2 linked regions of the Algoriphagus machipongonensis genome follow. The protein of the gene in region 1 binds, or shares a complex with, the protein of each later gene. Links are inferred from orthologs where the notes say so. Each region holds a gene or a part of one and is shown in the gene's direction. Other genes may lie near its edges.

Region 1 (17,075 bases):
TTTTATATTTGCCCAGCAAAATTGATCTATGGGCCTATTTTTACTTTGGTTTTTCTTCGGTGTTGGATTAATTATCCAGGTCATATACCTGTTAGTAATATTTGGACGTACCGCATTCTCAAAGCCTTCCAAGGCAACTAACAACCCTTCAAAAGAGGAAGCTGTCACTATACTAGTTTCAGCACATAATGAGTTTAAAAACCTTAAGACACTCATTCCCAAACTCTTCGAGCAAGATTACCCTAATTACGAAGTTCTAATCGTCAATGATAGATCCACGGATCGAACCAAACGATTACTCGAAGAAATGATGGCCATTTACCCGAAACTTAGATCGGTTACCATCAAGTACACTCCGAATCATGTCACTGCCAAAAAGTTTGCCATGACCCTGGGAATTAAAGTGACGAAAAATGATATCATTTTATTAACAGATGCCGATTGCCGTCCCAATTCAAATCAGTGGGTAAGAAAAATAACTGCACCTGTACGAGAAAACAATAAAACTTTTGCTCTGGGATATTCAGGTTATGAAAAAGAAAAGGGTTTTCTCAATAGCTGGATTCAATACGAAACCCTTCTTACGGTTCTTTATTACTTCTCTTTTGGCCTTTGGAAAGCTCCTTTTATGGGAGTAGGCAGAAACCTTTGTTATCGAAGAAGTTTTTTCATGGAAGTAAAGGCTTTTAAAGATCTTTGGCATATTGAAGGCGGAGATGATGATCTTTTCGTTAATAAGTATGCGACAGGCAGAAATACGGCAGTGGTTTTAGATCCAGAATCCAACACCACCTCTATTCCTAAAAAGACAGTCAAAGAGTATTTAGTGCAAAAGAAGAGGCACTTACATGCTGGAAAGTACTATCGATCAGAGGATAAACAAAAAATCGGTTTCTTTACTCTTTCGCATGCTTTGTTCTGGTTGGGAGGCCTCGGATTAATGATTTATTTCGGAATTGATAAGAGTTGGGAACATTTTTCAATAGTTTTCGGTATTATTCTTTTAAGGTCTGTAATAATGGTAGCCGTATTTTCGTCTTCCAGTAAGAAGATCCAAGGAACTAAGGCCCCAAAAAACATCTGGATATTGGATTTCTTGTATTTAGGTTACTTTTGGGTACTAGGGACTATATCCCACCAGGCAAAAGACATCCAATGGAAATAAACGAAAGAGGTTTTTCAAATAAAGCACTAGAAGATTTTGCACTAATCGACAGAGCGGTTCAGGATAAAGATCAGCAAGCCTATGCCAGCTTGATGAAGCGGTATAAAAAAGCGGTCTTTTTTATGATCCTAAAAATGATCCGTGATGCTGATGATGCAGAGGATCTGACAATGGAAGCTTTTGCTAAAGCTTTTAAAAATCTACATAGATTCAAAAAAGATTACACTTTCAGTACCTGGCTTTTCAGAATTGCCACAAACAATACCATTGATTTTATCCGAAAGAAAAAATTAAAGACCATGAGTCTTAATAATACTTTGACGGATGACAGCGGTAACTCGGTCAATATTGACGTGGAAGATGATGACAACAATCCGCAGGATGAATTTATCAGATCCCAAAGAATAGAGATGGTGCGTATTTTTGTAGATAAGCTACCGGCAAAATACCGTAAACTAGTGCAGTTGAGATATTTTGACGAACTATCCTATGAGGAGATTGCCCAAGAACTAGAAAAACCTTTAGGGACAGTCAAAGCTCAGCTTCACCGCTCTAGAGAATTACTATATGAAATCGCCGCTGGCAAACAAAAACACATCTAATGAATTCCGGCACCCAGCTTATCCAAGCTTATTTTCCCAATCTCACTGAGGATCAAATAGCAAAATTTGATCGACTTCAAGAACTCTACGAGGATTGGAATTCTAAAATAAACGTGATTTCAAGAAAGGATATGGATCAATTTTATATCCACCACGTCCTGCATTCATTAGGTATTAGTAAAGTCATGAACTTCCAACCCGGCACCAAAATTCTTGATATCGGTACAGGTGGAGGCTTTCCTGGGATTCCTCTAGCCATCCTATTTCCTGATACACATTTTCATTTAGTTGACTCTATCGGAAAGAAAATCACTGTGGTGAAGGATGTTGCGAAGCAGTTAAAATTAGCAAATGTGGAAGCTCAGCAAACAAGAGCCGAGCAACTTGTTCGTAAATATGATTTTGTGATCAGTCGGGCTGTCACCCGAATGGCTAACTTTTACCCTTGGGTCAAAAACAAAATCCGTAAGGAAGATTTCAATGAATACCCCAATGGAATTCTTTATTTAAAAGGTGGTGAAGTTGATGAGGAGATGGAAGAATTAGGTAAATCCTATGTGGTTTACCATTTGGAGGACTATTTCAAGGAGGAGTTTTTTGAAACCAAAAAAGTGGTTTACATGCCCTGGGAGGATAAGAGGTAGTAAAGGTTTTAAATGTTTGAAGTATGTATTTCTGATGTAAAGCGATAAGATGAAAGTCAGAAATTCAAATGAATTTTTTTTAGATTTTTGGTGTGAGAAATCGAAAATTGACTATTACTATTTTTTCAATTTCTAAATTTTTTGCCGAGATTATTCAGTAATAGCTTTATCCGTTCAATCAGGGATTACTTGTAATTATTTTTTTTATTTCCCGACAATTAGCTCCGCTACTCTTGCCTCATTTCAGAGATTAGCGCTAATTTGAAGTCTCAATTCCCAAAGCTGTATGTATTTAATTTTTGATACCGAAACCACCGGATTACCCCGCGATTACAATGCCCCCATGTCAGATGTGGATAACTGGCCACGACTGGTCCAGCTTGCCTGGCAATTGCATGATGAGAAGGGAAATCTGATTTCGAATCATAATTACATTATCCGTCCAGAAGGTTTTACCATCCCCTATAATGCGGAGAAAGTCCATGGAATCTCTACCAAAAGAGCCTTAAAAGAAGGACATGACCTAAAGCAAATACTTGGGATTTTTGAAGGAGATGTAAAAAAGACCAAATATCTGGTGGGTCACAATGTCGAGTTCGACATCAACGTGGTCGGTTCGGAGTACCTGCGAGCAGAGGCTACCATGCCCCTTACCGCCGATCAACTAGACACCAAAGACATATCCACTGAATTCTGTGCTATCCCTGGTGGTAGAGGGGGAAAATTCAAATGGCCTACGCTGACTGAGTTACACCAAAAACTTTTTGGTAAAGGCTTTGGAGATGCTCACGATGCAGCCTATGATGTAGATGCTACAGCACGCTGTTTCTTTGGTTTGATCACTCAGGGTGTACAAGCTCCTGAAGAAGGGATTGCAATTTCTGAAGTGATCTATGAGGCTCCGAAGCTTGATGAAGCCAATTTTGCACAGGCAAAAGATACTCAAAAAGCTGCAGCCAAAGATGTATTGAAACAGGCAGGAAAAGCAGACATTTCAGACCTGACTGATATTCCTTTTACGCACCTACACGTCCATAGTCAATACTCCGTCCTACAAGCTACCTCAGAGATTCCTGCTATGGTAGCGAAGGCTAAAGAAATGGGGATGCCTGCAATCGCCATGACTGACCATGGCAATATGATGGCAGCCTTTCATTTTGTAAAAGAGGCACTATCCAACGATATCAAACCTATTCTCGGTTGTGAATTTAACCTTTGCCGGGACAGAAAAAATAAATCAAGCAAAGACGATGGTTATCAAACTGTATTAATCGCTAAAAACAAAGCCGGATATCATAACCTGGCTAAACTGGCTTCCTATGCCAATATCGAAGGATTCTATTATCTACCTCGAATTGATAAGGAGGTCCTTCAGCAATACAAAGGAGACCTCATCGCAACGACTGGTGGGCTATGGGGTGAAATTCCGTTTTTGATCCTGAATGTAGGGGAAACACAAGCGGAAGAAGCCTTTTTGTGGTGGAAAGAACAATTTGGAGAAGATTTCTATGTAGAACTTTGTAGGCATGGGATACCCGAGGAGGAAAAGGTAAACGAGGTGCTTTTGGAGTTTGCTAAAAAGCATGACGTTAAATACTTCGCCGCAAATAATTCCTACTATACAAATAAAGCGGATGCAAAGGCCCACGATATTTTACTTTGTGTTAAGGATGGGGAACTGGTAGAAAAACCAAAGAAATACATCGGTAAAAGAGGACGGGAATTCCGGTATGGCTTCCCAAATGATGAGTATTACATCAAAAGCCCTGAGGAGATGAAGAAGCTCTTTGCTGATTTACCCGAGGCTATTGAATGCACCGCAGAGATTACGGATAAAATCGAACCCTATAAACTAGCTCGCGAAGTTTTACTTCCTGCCTTTGATATTCCTGATGAATTCAAGCATCCTGAAGATGAAGTGGACGGTGGAAAACGGGGTGAAAATGCCTTTTTACGACACCTAACCTATGAAGGGGCAAAAAAACGATACGAGGAAATCACTCCGGAGATTGAGGAGCGCCTGGATTTTGAGTTAAAAACGATTGAAAACACCGGGTATCCAGGATACTTCTTGATTGTGCAGGATTTCATTGTAGAAGCAAGAAAGCTTGGGGTTTCTGTGGGACCGGGACGTGGATCTGCAGCAGGATCCGCAGTTGCCTATTGCACAGGCATTACTAATATTGACCCGATCGCTTACAACCTACTTTTTGAGAGATTCCTAAACCCAGATCGAGTTTCACTACCCGATATTGATATTGACTTTGATGATCATGGCCGACAAAAAGTGATTGACTATGTAATCAAAAAATATGGAGCAAATCAGGTAGCCCAAATCATCACTTATGGTACCATGGCTGCAAAATCTGCTATCCGTGATACTGCTAGAGTATTGAATCTACCTTTAGCAGATGCCGGAAGGCTAGCCAATTTGGTGCCTGACATTAAACTGAAAGCTTTATTTGGACTGGCGGGAAACAGAGCTGCACTTTCTGATAAATTAAAAGGTCAAGGTGAACTCATTGCCAAAGCTGATGAACTGATCCGAATTTCAAAAGGGCAGGATGAATCGGCTAAAACAATCAATCAGGCCACCATGCTTGAAGGTTCGGTCAGAAACCTGGGGATTCACGCTTGTGGGGTTATTATCACACCCGATGACATTACCAATTTTGTTCCGGTAGCTCTGGCAAAGGATTCTGACATGGTCTGCACTCAGTTTGATAACTCTGTGGTAGAATCGGCCGGACTCCTTAAAATGGACTTCTTGGGACTCAAAACCTTAACCTTGATTAAGGATGCTGTCAAAATTGTCAAGGAAAGGCATGGCATCGAATTAGATCCGGAAAAATTCCCGATCGATGATGTAAAGACTTATGAGCTATTCCAGCGAGGTGAGACGGTAGGAATCTTCCAATATGAATCTGCCGGAATGCAGAAGTACATGCGTGAGCTCAAACCGACTGTATTTGCCGATTTGATTGCTATGAACGCCTTGTATCGTCCAGGTCCATTGGAATACATCCCAAGCTTTATTAGAAGGAAGCATGGTGAGGAGCCCATTACCTATGATCTGGATGACATGGAGGAGTACCTCAATGAAACCTATGGGATTACGGTCTACCAGGAGCAAGTGATGTTACTTTCTCAGAAACTTGCTGGATTCACAAAGGGTGAGGCGGATGTATTGCGTAAGGCAATGGGTAAGAAGCTGAAGGATGTCTTGGACAAAATGAAGCCTAAATTTGTCAACCAAGCGGCAGAAAAAGGCCATGATAAATCCAAACTTGAAAAGATTTGGAAAGACTGGGAAGCATTTGCCTCTTACGCCTTCAACAAATCACACTCTACTTGTTATGCTTGGGTAGCTTACCAAACGGCCTATTTAAAGGCTCATTATCCTGCCGAATACCTGGCTTCGGTTTTGAGTAATAACATGAATGATATTTCGCAAGTAACCTTCTTTATGGAGGAATGCAAGCGATCTGGAATTCCTGTTTTAGGCCCGGATGTCAATGAATCCAAAAACGGATTTACGGTAAACGCTGAAGGAGAAATCCGATTTGGGATGGCAGCAATCAAAGGTGCAGGCTCAGCTGCTGTAGATGAAATCATCAAGGAAAGAGAGGAGAATGGTCCGTTTAAAAATCTTTTTGATTTTGCGAAGCGTGTCAACTCTAAAGCTCTTAACAAAAAGACCATGGAGGCACTAGCAATGGCAGGGGGCTTTGACTGCTTCCCTGAGCACCATAGACGCCAATACCTTGAAGCAGCGGATGGAGACCTGACTTTGATAGAAAAAGCAACGAAATACGCTCAAAAAGTACAACAAGAAGAAGAAAGTGCTCAAGTTAGTTTATTTGGAGGAAGCAGCGGAAGTATGGATATTCCTTTGCCTTCAGTGGCACCGATGGAGCCCTTCTCCCAACTACAGCAATTGAACATTGAAAAAGAAGTGGTGGGGCTTTATATCTCAGGACACCCACTGGATCAATATAGGTTAGAGATTGAATCATTTACAAATGCGAATCTTCCAGATCTAAATGATATTGACAGCTTTAAAAACAAGAAAGAAATCAAGCTAGCCGGATCTGTAAGTAGTTTTGCTCATAGAACTACCAAAAACGGGAAACCTTTTGGTACGCTAACGATGGAAGACTACCATGGTGGATTTACTTTTTTCTTGTTTGGTGAAGATTATGTGAAGTTCAAGGAGTATTTCATGACTGGATGGTTCCTTTTCATTACTGGTAGGATTGAACCAAAAAAATGGGCAGAGAATGAGCTGGAGTTTAAAATCAGTAATATCATGCTACTCAGCGAAGTACGTGGTAAAATGGTTAAGGGAATGCGGATTAATATCGATTTGGATGATTTAACTCTTGACTTGATGGAAAAATTAGAATCCATTACAGAGAAGTACAAAGGCGATGCAAAACTTTATTTTGATGTCATTGATAGAAAGGAAAATATTGCCTTAGAACTATTCTCTAAACGCTTCTCCATAGATCCAAGCGCAGATATGATCAAAGAGCTGAAAGAGATTCCAGAGGTGATTTATAAAATTGTCTAATCAGTTTTCATTTATTCTATCAATGAGTCATAGATAAAAAAATTAAATCCCTCGGAACTTATTGCCCATCAATACGCTTTAGCTCATATATTTGGCAAAAATTAAGCAAAATTAAAACTAAACATACAATGGGAAAATCAATTGAAATCACAGATGCAAACTTTGAGGAAATCATCAAATCAGACCAACCGATTTTGGTTGACTTCTGGGCTGAATGGTGTGGACCTTGTAAAATGATCGGTCCAGTAGTGGAAGAATTGGCTGGTGATTATGATGGAAAAGCAGTAATTGGAAAAGTTGATGTTGACGCTAACCCTGCTGTAGCTCAAGCATTTGGAATCAGATCGATCCCTACCCTTTTGTTCTTCAAAGGCGGTGAAATCGTAGACAAGCAAGTTGGCGCAGTGCCTAAAGCAGTTTTGGCTCAGAAGCTAGACGCACAACTTTAATTTATAAATAACATTCTTAGTAAAGCCACAGGGTATTCCTTGTGGCTTTTTTTTATCTTGAGCCTAAGATGATAGAAAAACTGATTTCACTTGAGGAGTTTTGGTCTTTGCGAGAACAATTGCCATTAATAGATGCAAGAAGTGAAGCGGAGTTTCTCCAAAGCCACATACCCCAATCGATCAATATCCCAATACTTTCCAATAGTGAGCGCACTGAAGTAGGAACACTTTATAAACAAAAAGGGGCTCTTGATGCCACCATCAAGGGATTTGAACTGGTAGGCCCAAGATTTCACCAAATTCAAAAAAAGGCAATAGAACTTTTTCCTAAGCAAAAAATAATCGTGTACTGCTGGAGGGGCGGTATGAGAAGTCAGATTCTTTCCTGGCTTTTAAGCATGGTAGGATTTGAAGTCTTCCGACTCAAAGGCGGATACAAAACTTATCGAAACTACACTTTTGATGAAGTTAGAAAACCTTGGAATCTATTGGTACTCGGAGGTAAAACTGGTGTTGGAAAAACCAGACTTTTAAAAGCTTTAGAAGACAAAAATGAGCAGGTGCTGGATTTAGAAGACTTAGCTAATCACAAAGGTTCCGCTTTTGGAGGCATTGGTCAACAGCCTCAGCCGAGTGTAGAACAATTTGAAAATTTAATGGCTGAAAAACTACGTCAGTTTAACTCAAATGAAACTATCTGGCTAGAAAATGAAAGTAGGCGAATCGGTAAAATAATTATCAACGATCAGTTTTTTAACTTGATGGGTTGCTCTCCATTGATTGATATCTTAAAATCAGAAGAGGAAAGAATCCAACTGATCAAAGAGGAATATGCATCACTTCCCAAGGAAGAACTTATCAAGGCAATTAATCGGCTGAAGAAAAAACTAGGCGGTCTTCGAACGACCACAGCCATAGAAGACATCATCAATGATCATCATGAATCATGGATTTCCAACCTGTTGATCTATTATGACAAAACATACCAATTTGATTTGGAGCGTCATGACCCTAACAAATTAAAAAGGATTGACCTTACAGGAATAGGAGTGGAAGAATCAGTCAAATTAATAATGGAAATTAAAAACCAACTAAATGGAAAAATCAGTAATCCGGCTCACTGAATGGAGTGAAGGTTCAGGTTGTGGCTGTAAAATAGCCCCAGCAATTCTTGACCAAATTCTTAGCTCCAGCGGCTCTTTCACCCAAGTTGATCCAAATCTATTGGTGGGCAACTCTGGAAAAGATGATGCAGCAGTTTATCAGGTTTCGGATGATCTTGCAATGATCAATTCCGTAGACTTTTTCACCCCGATTGTAGATGATCCATTTGATTTTGGAAGAATTGCCGCTGCGAATGCCATTTCTGATATATACGCTATGGGTGGGAAGCCTGTCTTCGCCAATGCTATTTTAAGCTGGCCCGTAGAGAAACTTGCTCCTGAACTCGCAGCTAAGGTAATGGAAGGTGCTAAGAGCATTTGTAAAACTGCTGGAATCGAACTGGCAGGAGGTCATAGCATCGCTGCAAAAGACCCGATTTTTGGGCTTTCTGTAAACGGGATAATCCACCCTAGAAAGATTAAAACCAACAAAGGAGCAAAATCTGGAGACATCATTTATCTAACCAAACCACTGGGAATTGGCGTTTTGGCCACTGCGCTGAAAAGACAAAAGATTCAAGACAAGGATTATGCCCATTTGATTGATACTGCCTGTCGTCTAAATTCAATTGGCGAGCTGATAGGAAATCATGAGGAGGTTCATGCGATGACTGATGTGACTGGTTTTGGATTGCTAGGACACCTTATTGAAATGTGCGAGGGATCGGAAGTTTCAGCAGCCATTGAAATCCACAAACTTCCCTTGATAGAAGGGATACAGGAATATATCAATCAATTCATTTTCCCGGATAACACCTACCGAAATTGGAATGCATATAGTGCCAAAACCAAAGGTGTAGAGGGCATGGATTTGGTCAAACTATGCGATCCTCAGACTAGCGGTGGATTAATGCTGGCGGTAGATCCTGAAAATCAGTCTTGGTTTGAAAATGCAATGAAGCAACAAAATCAAGTAATCTGGGAGATTGGAAAATTTACTGAGAAAAATGAGTTTACCGTGGCAGTAAACTAAAAAAGCCAGCTTTAAAGCTGGCTTCCCTTTTTATTGTTTTGTGAATTTAAACCAATGGAGACACTCCTCCGCTTACCATAAACTTCATCACATCTGAACTCTTAACTCCAGTTAATGGAGTAACGTTCTCTTTTGGAACCAAGAACACATTTCCAGAAACATTGTAGCTATGAGGAAAGTAAACAGCTACTAGATCAGCCTCTCCTACTATGGACATATCTTCTTGAGTAATAAAACCCAATCGCATCAATGAATCGGTAAGCTGAACTTTTACTGGAGAAGAAAATTTCTTTTTATCTCCAACGAATGCACCCATCAAATCCTTGATGCTGGTATATATCAAATTAACCAATGGGATTTTTATTAATCCTCTTTCAAACCAATCAAAAATCGGTTTTGCAAAGAATAAACTTGCTAGGTAACCAACAAACGTAATCAAAGCCAAAACCATCAAGATCCCAATCCCTGGCAAAGGCACCGGAATCAGGTTATCTAAGAACAGAATCGTTTCGAAGATGATATAAATGGTCACTACCACTGGAGTGACAAACAACAATCCCCGTAGGAAGTAGGAAAGAATTCGTTTATAAGTAAATGCCATGGCTGGAAAATTAAAATCCTGATTATCGTTCAATAATAATCAGGATTTTTATAGAAATTGGGTTCAGTTAAATTTTTTCTTAATCTGGAAGAATTTTAATTTTTACACTTTTATAGTAAACCACAGAGTTTGGATCATGGGCTTGGAGAGCAATAGTACCATGATCTAGTTTTTTAGTACCTAAATCACCTTCACGGTCTTTTGTCTCATCATATTCGTTGATTACTTCTCCATTTACTTTCACGGTAACTTTATCACCTTGAACGATGATGGTTTCTTTATACCACTCTCCATCTTCTACAAAAGTATCTCTCACGTCTTTGAATGAATAAACACTTCCTGTTTTTCTCCAGTCACCGTGGCTTTGATTAACCTGAATTTCATGCCCGATGTTTGGCCATCCTCTTTCTTGATATTTTGTATGGATGAAAATCCCAGAGTTGGCTTCTGGTAAAGTCTTCAAGGTCACTTCCAATTCGAAATTATTGAAGTCATGGTCTCCAACTTCACCTTCATAAAACATGTGACCTCTAGGTCCATTTACTTTTAACATTCCATCTTCAATGGAAAAAGAATCTGGATTTTCAGAAATTTTCCATCCTTCAAAATTTTGACCATTAAATAGCTCCACCCATTCTCCACTTTGTGCAGAAAGTGATAGGGAAATTAAAAAGCAAGCCAGTAATGAAAATAGGTTTTTCATAGCAATTGTATTTGTTTAATATTTCTGAAATTTAAACTCAAATCTTGAATAAACCCTAGCTTCTAAAAACAAAAACCCGAAGAATTACTTCTTCGGGTTTTAAGTATGTTAAACGTAGGTTTAAAATAAGATTAAAGGTCAATTCCCATGAAGGACATAAACGCTAATCCCATTAACCCTGTCAATAGCATGGTAATACCCAATCCTTTTAGACCATTTGGCACGTTGGAGTATTTTAATTTTTCACGGATTGCAGCAAGTGCTACAATAGCAAGACAGAAACCTGTACCTGATCCGAATCCGTAAACAGCAGATTCTGCTAAAGTATAATCTCTTTGCGCCATGAAAAGTGATCCACCAAGGATCGCACAGTTTACAGCAATCAATGGAAGGAAAATACCCAAGGCACCGTAAAGTGCTGGAGCAAATTTCTCAACTACCATTTCTACCAACTGTACCATCGCTGCGATGATCGCGATAAACATGATAAATCTTAAGAAAGTAAGGTCAATAGTTGCCAAGCTGGCACTTGCCCAAGAAAGGGCTCCTTCTTTCAATACAAATTCATTCAATAACCAGTTTACTGGAACAGTCACTGTCAATACAAAGATTACTGCAGCACCAAGACCGATCGCAGTACTTACTTTTTTGGATACGGCCAAGAAAGAACACATCCCAAGGAAGTAAGCAAAAACCATATTGTCGATAAAGATCGACCGAATACCTAAGTTAAATAATTCCATTTCTTCAGTTGGTTTTAGTGTTCAACATATCCTGTTTTGGTACGCTGGATCCAGATGATTAATCCAAGAACCATAAATGCACCTACCGGAGATACCATAAGACCGTTTGTAGCCAAACTAAAATCTGATCCGAATAGGCTAGAGACATAATCATAAATTGGAATTCCAAAAACAGATCCTGAACCAAGCAACTCTCTAAAGAAAGCAACGGTCAAAATAATCCAGGAGTACCCTAAGGCAGATCCAAATCCATCAAGAATAGAGTCATATGGCTTATTACCTAAAGCAAATGCCTCTAAACGCCCCATTACAATACAGTTGGTGATAATCAATCCAACGAATACAGAAAGCTCTTTGTACATATCAAATGCAAAAGCTTTCAACACCTCATTTACCAAGGTTACCAAGGTTGCTACTACTGCCAACTGGACAATAATACGAACACGGCTAGGGATAGTATTTCTAAGAAGAGAAATAAGCAAGTTGGACATTACTACTACGAAGATTACCGCAATAGCCATAACCAAGGTTGGCTTCATTTGAGTTGTTACTGCAAGAGCAGAACAAATCCCCAATACCTGAATGGTGATTGGGTTATCATCCACCAAAGGATCGGAAACGAGCTTCTTCCTTCGTTTGGAGAGTAACGCCTCCGCCGGCTTTTTCTCTATTGATTTTTCTAATGTTTCAGCACTCATATTTAAAATAATTATTGAGTTGATGTTCTAATTAAAGCGTGGCTACCGCTGAAGATGATTTCTGACTTTTAAGGTAAGCTTCATAATAACTCAAGTAGTTCTTAAGCATATTATTCACTCCTTTACCAGTAATAGTAGCACCAGACATTCCATCCACTTGATGTGGGTCATCAGAATAATCTTTTCCTTCACCTTTCTGCATTTCCACAGCTACCAATTCACCAGATTCATTGTATATAGTTTTACCTACATATCTTTCCTGAACTCCTGGCTCAGTGATTCTTGCTCCCAGTCCTGGAGTTTCACCCGCATGACCAAAAGTAACACCACCTACAGTATTCATATCAGTATCCAAGGCAATATATCCCCAGATAGCATCCCAAAGTCCAGCACCGTATAATGGCAAGATGTAGTTATCTACAGCCTCAGGATTACCTTCCTTATGGAAAATATAAACAGGGAAAAGACGCTCTTCAGCTGGCTTCTTATAGTTTTTGGCAACATCTACCAAGTCGGCAGTCACAGCTACACCGTCTTGTTCTGTCACTTCCTCACCATTGATATTCACCACAAGTGAACCTACACGGTTTGCGTAGAATTCATTGATTTCCTGAGGTGTCATTCCATCAATTTGCTCTAAAGGAATCACAGCTCCCAAAATCTGCTTCTTGTTATCCAAAGCCTGGGCTTCTTTTTGCAAAGGCCCCAATACTTGCGAGGTGCCTGATAAAAGCAAACCTAGCACGACGGTCAAAATGACCGAAAATGTAATGATATATGCGTTAGACTGTTGCACGTTGTAACCTCCTTGTTTTGTTAGCTTTTACTACATAATAATCAATCAGTGGAGCAAATACGTTCATAAGCAACACTGCCAGCATAATCCCTTCTGGATACGCAGGGTTTGTAACTCGAATGATGACGGTCAAAACACCTATCAACAATCCGTAAATCCATTTACCAGTTTCTGTTTGCGCAGCTGATACTGGGTCCGTAGCCATGAAGATAATTCCAAAGGCTAAACCTCCCATTACTAAATGGTAATGAGCTGGCATAGCCATGTATTCATTGACTGCCAACAGGTTCATGATAGTACCCATTACGTAGGTTCCTAAAAATCCGGAAAGCATGATTTTCCAGCTTCCGATTCCAGTACCAATTAAAATTGCTGCTCCCACCAAAGCCATCAAAACAGATGTTTCTCCGATAGATCCAGGAATCCAACCCATAAACATGTTTATGAAGCTGTAATCTGCACCTATACTGGCATTGTGAGAAGCAAGAGCCTCCACTACCGGGGTTCCATCATTACTTGCGCTATAAGCAACTCCAAGAGCAGTCGCTCCAGAGAAACCATCAACTGCCATTTTATCTCCTAGGTAAGTCCATACTTGGTCACCAGAAATATTCGCAGGATATGCAAAATATAAGAAAGCTCTAGCAGTCAAGGCCACATTAAGAATGTTCATCCCTGTACCACCAAAAACCTCTTTACCAATCACTACGGCAAAGATAGTCGCTGCCGCAACCTGCCATAATGGAATATGAGGAGGCATGACTAAAGCAATCAACATCCCTGAAACCAGGAATCCTTCAGAAATCGGATGATTTCTTACAACACAGAAAATAAACTCTGTCAACAAGCCGACACCATAAGACACAACCAGGATAGGCAATGCTGAGATCAACCCAAAAATTGCTTTATCCAAGAAAGTAGCTTCTTCGCCTACGGCTAAGAAATGCTGGTGTCCAATATTTAGAATACCGAAAAGCAATGCTGGGATCATGGCTATTACCACTGTGATCATCACACGCTTCAAGTCTGTTGCATCCTTAATTTGAGCTCCCTTGGCTTTGGTAGTCAAGTCTGGAGCAAATACAATCGTTCTATGGCCCTCATAGAGAGTGTAGAACTTTTCCCATTTGCCGCCCTTCTCAAAGTTTGGCTTTACACTATCGAAAAGATTTTTTAATGCCTTCATATCTTAACTATACATCAATAATTCAACCCCTGATCTTACCAACTTCTGTAAATCATTTTTAGAAGGATCCACAAACTCGCAAAGTGCTACATCCTCTTCTATAATTTCATATAGTCCTAACTCTTCCATTTCGTCAAAGTCTTCTGCGAGAATCGCTTTAAACAAATAAGTAGGAAGAATATCCATTGGAAGCACTTTTTCAAATACCCCTGAAACAACAAATGGTCGTTCCTCTCCGTGGGTATTTGTATCTACTTTAAATTTCCCTTTATTCAAGAAAGAGAACATTCCCAAAGCTTTATGGAAACTCAATTTGGAGGTACTAGGCATTAACCAACCTAAAAACTCCTCATAGTCTCCTTCTGGGATAACTGTTATCTGATTATGGTAATAACCAACAAATCCATCCATTGAGATTTTTTCACCAGTCAATACATTTCCAGAGATCACTCTTACATGGCCTGAGTTTAAGTTTCCTTTCACAAAGGAAGACACATTAGCCCCCATATATGTTTTCACATAGGCAGCATTTGTGATTTCAGATCCAGAGATTGCAATTGTTTTAGAGGCATCGTAAACACCTTCTACCATCAATTTACCAATCTGAATAACCCCATACGGACTTATTGTCCATAACAAGTCGCCCTTGTTAATTGGATCAATATGGTGAATCTGAACACCAACATTCCCTGCAGGGTGTGGTCCGGAAACCTTATTGATTTCTGCATTGCTCACATTGGCAAATACAGAAGGTGCTGCTGAAGCGCCATTCAAATTCAAATGTACTTTTCCTGAAGTCAACTTGCCTAAAGCATCAATTCCAGCTTGGAAGTATTTTTCTTCCCCCTCTAACATAAAGCCATAATCAGCCGCTAGAGGATTGGTATCAAAACCTGAAATGAAAATTGCTTTTGGTGTATCTTCTGGATTTGCCACGACGCCGTATGGACGTTGGATCAATTGAGGCCAAACTCCTCCTGCTGCTAGCTTTGCCACCAAAGCATCTCTATCAAGAGATTTTGGATCAGCTTTACCTAGATCTTCGTGGGAAATAGTTTGATCAGCAAGGATCGTGATTTCAAGAAGCTTTCGCTTCTCTCCTCTCTTGACATCCACCACTTCCCCGGAAACCGGAGCCGCGTAGATAACTTGATCCATGGCTTTATCGAACATGACGGGAGTACCTGCCTTAACGGTATCTCCAACGTTGACTAGCACTTTCGGCCTTTGGAGACCAATAAAGTCCGTCGGCTTAATGGCGAAGGTCTGAGCTGGCGTGAAGTCAGCTAATTCTTTTTTAGCCTCTCCTTCCAGTTTTATATCAAAACCCTTCTTAAGCTTCACTATTTTAGACATATCTGTTTTTGAACTATGAGCCTTTGAAAAACGCCCCAAATCTAATAAATACAAATTTTATTTAGGGGGTAATCAAGATATTATGTTTCACTTTTTAAGAGAATGGTTGCCAATTATTTCTGAAGGCAATATTTGATTCAGATCGGCAAAGCATTTTCAGACATCATTTCAAGGTGCGATTTCACTTGCTCCATCAGCCACATAGGCGTAGAAGTAGCTCCACAAACACCCACTTTATCATTTGACTTAAACCACTCTGGGTCTAGTTCTGTCTCATTTTCAATGAAATAACTTCTCGGGTTTTGACCAAGACAAACCTGATACAAAGCTTTTCCATTCGAACTTTTCTTTCCTGACACAAAGAGTATCACATCATTTTCCTGAGAAAACCTCTGAAGCTGTGGTTCTCGGTTGGAAACTTGTCTACAAATCGAATCATTTGCGTTAAACGGTACTTCCTCAAATTCAGAATTACTGTTTTTGATTCTTTCCTGGATTTTATGGGACAATTCATAAAATCCTTTGGTACTCTTGGTGGTTTGACTAAACAAAGTCACTGGCTTCTGAAAGTCAATTTTATCCAAATCGCTATCCTCCATCACCACAATGGCTTTCTCCAATGTTTGACCAGTTAATCCAATTACTTCCGCATGACCTTTTTTGCCATAAATGACAATTTGGCCATTTTCTCTCTCCATCCGATCAAACGCTGTCTTCACACGATGCTGTAATTTCAATACAACTGGGCAAGAAGCATCAATCAGCTCAATATTATTTTCTATTGCCGTTTTATAGGTTTCCGGTGGTTCCCCATGTGCTCTGATCAAGACTTTGCAATCTCTCAGTTCCTGCAGTTCCTCTCGGTCAATGACTACCAAGCCTTTATTGCTCAGTCTTCTCACTTCCATATCATTGTGCACGATATCCCCCAGACAATAAAGTTTCTCACTGGTCTCCATCTCATCCTCTGCCATTTTTATGGCAAACTCTACTCCGAAACAGTACCCTGAGTTTTTATCTATGGTTACTTGCATAGCTTTTCTCTTTATCTATAATTTCTCTGGCTTTATTAACTATAAAAGCCACCTGCTCGGCAAAGGTAATATTACTGGTGTCCACTTCGATAGCATCTTCCACTTTTATCAAAGGACCAACTTCCCGAGTGGAATCAATCTCATCACGGGAGGCAAGATTTTCAATAATATCTTTTAAAGGAATGGTTTCTCCTTTTTCTAATAACTCTGCCTGTCTACGAATCGCTCGAGTCTCCAAATCGGCTGTCATGAAAATCTTCAATTCCGCCTCAGGAAAAACCACTGATCCTACATCTCTACCATCCATGACCACACCTTTTTTCTTCGCCAAGCGCTGTTGTTGAGCTACCAAATCCTTACGAACTGCCGGTAAAGCAGCAATGCGTGAG
Region 2 (3,422 bases), 1.8 Mb from region 1 along the record:
CCTTCGATTTGTCGTTTCTGTTGCAAAGCAATATCAAAACCAAGGTCTTTCCTTAGGTGATTTGATCAACGAAGGAAACTTAGGTTTGATCAAAGCTGCACAGAGATTCGATGAAACTCGTGGTTTCAAATTCATTTCATATGCTGTTTGGTGGATTAGACAATCTATCCTGCAAGCTTTGGCAGAGCAATCTAGAATTGTTCGTTTGCCTTTGAACAGAGTTGGTTCTTTGAACAAAATCAGTAAAACTTTCAGCGAGCTGGAGCAAAGATTCGAAAGAGAACCTTCTCCGGAAGAATTAGCTGAGGTTTTGGAAGTAACTGCCAACGAGGTGGTGGATACTATGAAAATTTCTGGTCGTCACGTTTCCATGGATGCTCCATTTGTCCAAGGTGAAGAAAATAGCCTTTTGGATGTTTTGGAAAATGATGGAGACGAAAAACCAGATGATGGATTGATGAACGATTCACTTCGTAAAGAGGTGCAGCGTGCATTGTCCACTTTGACTCAACGTGAAGCTGATGTAATTACACTTTACTTCGGTTTAAATGGAGAGCATGCTATGACTCTTGAGGAAATTGGAGAGAAGTTCAATTTAACTCGGGAAAGAGTAAGGCAGATCAAAGAAAAAGCAATACGAAGACTTAGACACACTTCAAGAAGCAAGACCTTGAAGCCCTATTTGGGATAAAAGTCAAAAACATAAAGAGGGGCTTTTAGCCCCTTTTTTATATAAGAAATTTCTTGGATGTATCCTTTGCAGCATGGAGATATGAGAAGTTTTTCACCCTATTTTCCTCTTTGGGAATTTTAACATAGGGAGGTTTTGTTTACCCATCATAATTGATAAAATTTAAACGATTTAATACAAGCTATTAATGAATCAAGAGATTGAAAAAGTCCGTGTACTGATTGTTGGGTCCGGACCGGCAGGATATACTGCTGCGATTTATGCCTCAAGAGCAGGTTTATCCCCAGTGTTGTATACAGGTGGCCAACCTGGTGGGCAATTGACCATTACGAACGACGTTGAGAATTATCCAGGCTATCCTGATGGAGTGATGGGGCCGCAGATGATGGAAGATTTCAAAAATCAGGCTGAACGATTTGGAACTCAAGTGAGGTATGGGATGGTGACGAAGGTTGATTTTAATGCATCTCCAAAAGTGGTGACTGTGGATGATCAAGTAACCATTCATGCTGAAACTGTGATTATTTCTACAGGTGCTTCTGCCAAATGGTTAGGATTAGAAAGTGAGGAGAGATTAAACGGTAAAGGTGTATCAGCTTGTGCAGTTTGTGACGGATTTTTCTTTAGAAATCAGGAAGTTGCGATTGTTGGAGCTGGTGATACTGCCTGTGAGGAAGCGTCTTATTTGGCAAATATTTGTAGCAAAGTTTACATGTTTATCAGAAGAGATGAAATGAGGGCATCTCAAATCATGCAAAAACGTGTAATGAATAACCCTAAGATTGAAATCCTTTGGAATACAGAGACGGATGAGATTTTAGGAGAAGAAGAAGTAAGCGGTGTAAGAATTCTTAACAATAAAACTGGAGAAAAATCAGAATTAGCAATTTCTGGCTTCTTTGTTGCTATTGGACATCAACCAAATACTGAGATATTCAAGGACTTTATCCATATGGATGCTTCCGGGTATATCAAAACGATCCCAGGATCTTCTAAAACAAATATCGAGGGTGTTTTTGCCTGTGGCGATGCCCAAGATCATGTTTATAGACAAGCAGTTACAGCTGCTGGAACGGGATGTATGGCTGCTTTGGATGCTGAACGCTATTTGGCGGAAATAGAGAATACATAAACCTAATTCATGAGGTCTTTCATTCTAAAAATATTTTTAGGACTAATTTTGAGCATTGGTTTTACAGAAGCCAATGCTCAAGTTTTTCCTAAGATTATTAAGAAAAATAAATCAACTACTCCAGCTACTGAAACTCAGGAGCGGAAAAATATCGAACTAAGAGGGTTTGATCAACAGTCTTATTTAAGGACCCTTTCCACCATTACTGATTCCATTATTTTCGAAAATAATGTGAACTTGGGAAAGGTGCGTTCGATTGTTAGTGAAGACCCTAATGTCATGATTTGGGCACCAACAAATCAATTAATCAAGGTTTCTGAACAAGTTCAGATCGATAGCATCTGGATTACTGCTTACGAATACTTTTCAAGTTGGGATAGTAAGAAAATTGATATTTATAATTTTGATCCCAAAACCTTTCAGGATTCGGTAAACATCCGACTGTATGATCCATTTTTCGGTTACGAATGGAAAATGCCTCTTAGCAAGACTCCCGTTACCTCTACTTTTGGATCTAGATGGGGGAGATGGCACTATGGAACTGACCTTGATTTAGTTACCGGAGACCCTGTTTATAGTGGCTTTGATGGGATCGTTCGTGTCAGATCCTATGATCGCTATGGCTATGGTTATTATTTGGTAGTCCGCCATAAAAATGGTTTAGAGACACTCTATGGTCATTTGTCAAAGTTCTTAGTAGATGTAGGGCAGGAAGTTAAAGCGGGAGACCTTATTGCCAAAGGAGGTAGTACGGGAAGAAGTACGGGATCCCATCTTCATTATGAATTGAGATACCGAGGATTACCTTTTGATGCTCAGGATGTTTACGATTTTGATGAAGAGAAAATTGTGGGCCCTAATTATTTAATAACTCCCAATACTTTTGCACATGTGGTGAAGGCAAGAACCGCTGCTTACCATAGAGTTAAAAGAGGAGAAAACCTGGGTTCAATCGCTAGAAAATACGGTGTTTCTGTAAGTACACTCACAAGACTAAATGGAATTTCCACTCGTAGTATTTTGAGGATTGGTCAAAATCTAAGAGTAAGATAATCTTTAATAAAAATTTAAAATGTCAAAACTGGATGTATTGGTAATTGCTGCTCACCCGGATGATGCGGAATTAGGCTGTGCAGGTACTATTTTATCTCAGATAGAGAAGGGGTATAAAGTAGGGATTGTAGATCTCACCCAAGGAGAAATGGGAACCAGGGGAACTCCAGAATTAAGACTTCAGGAAGCGGAGAAGGCCGGTGAAATTTTAAAACTTTCAGCTCGTGAAAATATGGGCTTTAAAGATATTTATTTCGAGAATGACGAAGAGCATCAGCATAAACTAATTGAGGTTATTAGAAAATACCAGCCAGAGATAGTTCTTGCCAATGCAATAAGAGATAGGCATCCAGATCATGGAAAAGGCTCTGATTTGGCAAGTAAAGCCTGTTTTATGAGTGGTTTAAGAAAAATCGAAACTAGCTATAATGGGGTATCTCAAAAGCCTTGGAGACCTAAGTTTGTCTACCATTACATTCAAAATAATTACATAGAGCCTGATTTTATTGTTGATATTACCCCTTTTTGGGAGCAGAAAGTGGAAAG

What was found.
Region 2: the proteins of trxA (region 1) and trxB are in contact, whole or in part, in a crystal structure (PDB 1F6M), measured with the Escherichia coli proteins. The link is inferred for Algoriphagus machipongonensis from one-to-one orthologs.

Annotation. Positions count from the first base shown.
Region 1 is NZ_CM001023.1:1,029,401-1,046,475, reverse strand. Bases 6,024-8,763 are described here. They hold trxA (thioredoxin), read left to right. Parts: upstream 6,024-7,094; coding sequence 7,095-7,433; downstream 7,434-8,763. Other genes in these bases: selD (selenide, water dikinase SelD), read left to right, coding at 8,529-8,763; mnmH (tRNA 2-selenouridine(34) synthase MnmH), read left to right, coding at 7,502-8,557; dnaE (DNA polymerase III subunit alpha), read left to right, coding at 6,024-6,984. Also shown: ALPR1_RS04515 (glycosyltransferase), read left to right, coding at 29-1,165; ALPR1_RS04510 (RNA polymerase sigma factor), read left to right, coding at 1,156-1,767; 16S rRNA (guanine(527)-N(7))-methyltransferase RsmG, read left to right, coding at 1,767-2,411; more of dnaE, read left to right, coding at 2,698-6,023; more of selD, read left to right, coding at 8,764-9,569; ALPR1_RS04480 (DUF502 domain-containing protein), read right to left, coding at 9,616-10,170; ALPR1_RS04475 (3-keto-disaccharide hydrolase), read right to left, coding at 10,250-10,873; nqrE (NADH:ubiquinone reductase (Na(+)-transporting) subunit E), read right to left, coding at 11,005-11,616; ALPR1_RS04465 (NADH:ubiquinone reductase (Na(+)-transporting) subunit D), read right to left, coding at 11,631-12,314; nqrC (NADH:ubiquinone reductase (Na(+)-transporting) subunit C), read right to left, coding at 12,346-13,110; ALPR1_RS04455 (NADH:ubiquinone reductase (Na(+)-transporting) subunit B), read right to left, coding at 13,097-14,296; ALPR1_RS04450 (Na(+)-translocating NADH-quinone reductase subunit A), read right to left, coding at 14,300-15,652; ALPR1_RS04445 (4-hydroxy-3-methylbut-2-enyl diphosphate reductase), read right to left, coding at 15,790-16,686; cmk ((d)CMP kinase), read right to left, coding at 16,667-17,075. UniProt on the Escherichia coli protein: Participates in various redox reactions through the reversible oxidation of its active center dithiol to a disulfide and catalyzes dithiol-disulfide exchange reactions.
Region 2 is NZ_CM001023.1:2,789,624-2,793,045, reverse strand. Bases 1-2,850 are described here. They hold trxB (thioredoxin-disulfide reductase), read left to right. Parts: upstream 1-878; coding sequence 879-1,823; downstream 1,824-2,850. Other genes in these bases: ALPR1_RS11725 (peptidoglycan DD-metalloendopeptidase family protein), read left to right, coding at 1,833-2,850; ALPR1_RS11735 (sigma-70 family RNA polymerase sigma factor), read left to right, coding at 1-691. Outside these bases: more of ALPR1_RS11725, read left to right, coding at 2,851-2,876; bacillithiol biosynthesis deacetylase BshB1, read left to right, coding at 2,896-3,422.